2 regions of the Kistimonas ophiarachnellae genome follow, and region 1 is predicted to be linked to the other one. Evidence: predicted binding sites of a transcription regulator. Region 1 holds the regulator's gene; the other holds the start of a gene.

What was found. Region 1 encodes LexA, which represses DNA repair genes until DNA is damaged. Its sites were predicted from a motif close to TACTGTNTANNTANACAGTA; they were not measured.
Region 2: dinB (DNA polymerase IV) is a predicted target of LexA. The motif match lies at 896-915, and genes of this name have one in related genera.

The regions. Positions count from the first base shown of each region.
Region 1 is NZ_BAAJPA010000002.1:276,916-279,105, reverse strand. Features, by position in the region: gene AC27K1_RS03485 (DUF6586 family protein) at 1-46, shown strand, start outside; gene AC27K1_RS03480 (hypothetical protein) at 125-358, shown strand; gene AC27K1_RS03475 (SulA-like leucine-rich domain-containing protein) at 336-848, opposite strand; gene lexA (transcriptional repressor LexA) at 923-1,528, opposite strand.
Region 2 is NZ_BAAJPA010000017.1:79,390-81,579, reverse strand. Features, by position in the region: gene AC27K1_RS18790 (response regulator transcription factor) at 1-82, opposite strand, end outside; gene AC27K1_RS18785 (lysophospholipid acyltransferase family protein) at 203-820, opposite strand; gene dinB (DNA polymerase IV) at 964-2,073, shown strand.

The DNA.
Region 1 (2,190 bases):
GAAAGCAATGATTGCCTGGGTTCGGTCGCAAATGGTTGAATGGTGATGGCAAGCGGCAGTATCCTTTGCTGATTCCGCGCCGTGCCGGTCATTTCTTCGCCATGCAATCAGGAAAGCAGTGTAGATGTCAGATGAATATGTGTTAGAAATTGTTGAGATTTCCGAGGGTGAGATTGTTTTAAGAACCCGCCATGATCACAACACGCTACTAACTCTGAAGTTTTCATCAGATGCGCTGGATTATCTTGATAACCGCTATCTAGATGTCGCCAAAGTGATGCTTAATGCCGGGATGCAGGCTGCCACCGGCGTCGATGAAGCAGAGGCTTCTCTGTTCATCGGGCGCAGGCTGCACTGAAAAAATCAGGCAATACGGGTTGCTTGTTAGTGGTTTTTCGGCCCCGAATCGCCAGGGCATCCGATTTTCCGAACGTAGCGGCTCGCTCCAGTTGATCAAGACCTTGTTCAGACAGGTCGTTTATCCAGGCAACAACCGTATGGCTATTGCCACTGCTTAATGCGCGGCAGGCGAGGTTTAGCGCTTGATCAGACGTGTCGGCTGTCAGCATGAGCAGTTTGTTGGTATTCAGATCGGCGTTTTTCAGCCAATGGCTGATTTCGCTGGTAAAGGCCGATGAGGCGATCAAGGTAAGCCAGCGGTCGTCATGGTTGCGGGTCAGCTGCGACAGGATCGGTGTGATCAGGCAGATGCTGAGGCTGCTGAAGGCCGGGGCAATCACTTCATTGACTCGGCCATAAGGGCGATCATCTTGATAGATCGCCTCGTTCATTCCGGATGGCTGGTGGAGTCCGAATTTGTGCGGATGAAGCGTTTGCGGTTGAATCATCGAATACATCATCAGTTTCTCCAAAAAGCCCTGGTTTACTTTGCTTAAGCTGTTTTATTGATCATCCATTAGCCTTAATGGCGAATAACCCCGACACTGAGTCCTTCTATGGTGAGGTGGTCGGTTTTCAAGTCGATTTCTATCGTGTTAAATTCTTCGTTTTCCGGGTGAAGCAAGACTTTGGCACCTTTTTTCTCAAACCGTTTCACTGTGACTTCCTCGTCAATACGGGCTACAACGATCTGGCCATTGTGCACATCGGATGTGCGATGGACTGCCAGCAGGTCACCATCCATGATGCCGATGTCTTTCATGCTCATTCCCTTAACGCGCAGGAGATAGTCGGCCTTTGGATGGAAAAATTCCGGGTTGACCTTGCAGTGATCTTCGATATGTTCCTGTGCAAGGATCGGCATACCGGCAGCAACTTGACCGATGATCGGTAAGCCTTCGGCTTCATGGGGGTTGTCATCGGGAATTCGAATGCCTCGAGATGCGCCGGAAATGATTTCAATCGCACCTTTGCGGGCCAGGGCCCGTAAGTGTTCTTCTGCAGCATTCGGTGAACGGAATCCCAACTCTTTGGCGATTTCGGCGCGCGTCGGGGGGAAGCCGGTGTTCTCAATATGGGATTTAATGAGAGCCAGAATTTCTGCCTGACGGGGAGTGAGCTTGATCATGCCGCTACCTATTCTGTCGTTATATACAGTAACTGTGATTATATACAGTTGTTTGGTGTCTGCAATAATAAATGTCGTTGGTATGTTGCAGTAATCAGAGTTGATCGGAGAAAAAAACAACGTCGGGTAGCGATGATTTGTTTATTTAAGTGTATACGAACATAAGGAATGAGATAGAACGAAAAAGGCGGGTATAGCTGCATAAGTGTGGGTATAAATGGGTGAAAGTTCAGTATTTACAAGGGGTTGCGAGTGTTTTTATATAAACTTAAAGTGTCGTGTATTCGCTTGCAAAATGAGACGAAAATTCCCAATTTTTCATAAAATTTGTCCGTTGTCTGGCCATACCCTGAAAAAACATAAAACCCCTTTTAAGCCCCTTTAACTCGCGAGTTACAGCCGATTCGATGTATAAAGATGTAACCAGTTGTCATTCCAATGAAAAGGAACGCTCTGTATAAAATGAGATAAACGTTCCCTTTCTGTAAAAAGCTAATAAAAACAAATAGATATGTGTTTTTTAAATAGGAACGTGTTCCTATTCAAAAGGGAACGCGCCTCTTTAGAAAGGGAACGTATGCAAGTCTGGAGATTGCAATCACACTTTGCAGAGAAAAGAACCGCTACCCATAAAATGAGATAAGCGGTTCTTTTCTCTATAA
Region 2 (2,190 bases), on a different contig from region 1:
CATCCAACACCTGGTTCAGGGCAGACTGGAGCGCGGTGCGAAACAACGGGTGGTCTTCGGCAATGATGATCGTATGGGCCATGGTGTCTTCCATTCCTGTACGCGTTGTCAGATTGCCACCGGGATCTGTGCCCGTCAATTCGTCAGCGCTCTGGCAGTGAGTGGTTCCTTCCTTTATTGCTAATATAGCCGAATGATGGGTTCAGGCAGGGTCATTCTCGGCGTGCAGAGGCATCGATGGCTGGTTGGAGCCTTCAGGCTTGATGCCTGTAAAAGCAGAATAAAACTGACGAATACAAGCCATATCCTTGGCAATGTCCCCGCTGGGGCGAATGGGCTGACCGAGCCCTACCGTTTTGGTCCGGGCATCCAGGTAACCGGGCAGAATGGGCACCCCAGCCTGACGGGCAATATGGTAAAAGCCGGTTTTCCACTCGCTGACATAGCTGCGGGTGCCTTCAGGGCTCAGGGCCAGTACCAGCCGGGGATAGCGGCGGAATGCAGCCACAGTCTGGCAAACCAGGTTGCAGTTGCGATCGCGGTAAACCGGGATACCGCCCAACCAGCGCATGACAGGACCCATGGGGCCTCGGAACAGAGAGGCTTTGCCTAGCCAGTACAGTTTTATGCGAAAGCGCAGGGCTATCGCCATAAACAGCAGAAAGTCCCAGTTGCTGGTATGTGGCGCGCCGATAAGCACGTAACGACTCATGGCCGGTTTTTCCCCTTCGGTTTTCCAGCCAGCCAGCTTCAGGCCCAGCCAGGCAATGAATACCATCAGGTGGCTGATGACCGGCGTGTCAAAAATCGTCAAGCGCATGGAAGTGTGCCTTAGCGTTCTCTGTTCAATGGGAAAAAATAGGAAACCTGACGGGGCGCAAGCTTATTCGTATAAGCCTGTACATTTATTCAGGTAACGGGTGATAGAATGGCCTGAGTGAGTGATAAAACAGCTGACTGTTTATGCAGGATACCGGACGAAAAATCATCCATGTCGATTGTGACTGTTTTTACGCATCGGTTGAAATACGGGAAAATCCCGACCTCCGGGGGCGTCCGGTGGCGGTGGGCGGCCTGCCGGACCAGCGGGGTGTCATCGCGACCTGCAACTATGAAGCCCGGGCTTTCGGCATCCATTCCGCCATGGCGTCAGCCTATGCACGCAAGCTCTGTCCTGACCTGATTATTCTCAAACCGCGCTTTGACTTATACAAAGCGGTCTCTCGCGATATTCACCGGATCTTTGCGGATTACACCGACCTGATTGAGCCACTGTCGCTTGATGAGGCATACCTGGACGTGACGGACTGTGGTAAATGCCATGGCAGCGGCACCCTGATAGCCCGCGAGATCCGTGCGCGTGTGAAGGAAGCAACACGCATTACGGTGTCTGCCGGGGTTGCGCCGAACAAATTCCTGGCCAAGATCGCCAGTGACTGGAACAAGCCGGATGGGCTTTGTGTGGTGACCCCGGACCAGGTTGATGACTTTGTTCGGCAACTCCCTGTCCGTAAGTTACACGGCGTTGGTAAGGCTACTGCTGCGCGTCTCAAGCGTATGGGGGTAGAAACCTGTGAAGACATGCGACAGTTTTCACTGGTCGATATGACTCAGCATTTCGGCACCTTTGGTTCACGACTGTATGAATTGGCCCGCGGGATTGACCAGCGTCCTGTTGAAGTGAGTTGGCGCCGTAAATCGATATCAGTTGAAAACACCTATGATCATGATCTGCCTGATACTGAGGCGATACAACTTCAGATACCGGATCTGCTTGACGAGCTGAGACGACGCTATGAAAAAATCCAGCGCGAATATGCGGTGTCAAAACGCTTTGTAAAAATCAAATTCAATGACTTTACCCAGACGACACTGGAAGAACTCTGTGCATTGAGTGAAAAAGCACTCTATTCACCGGATTATTTCATGAAACTGGCCGGTCGTGCCTGGGCGCGGGGTAACAAGCCGGTCAGGCTGCTGGGGGTCGGGTTTCGGCTCCATGACCTGAAACCGCCGGAATCCCAGGCGCAGCTGCACCTGTTTGATGATCTTCCGCCTAAAGCAAATCCGTAAAAACGGCCAATGGTGTTACTGCCTGGTTCTGCGCGCGCCTGATGTCTGTAGATGTTCCCTGACCGGACTGTCCTGAATATCAGGACTGTTATCACAATCTTTCCTGCTCATTGCTAG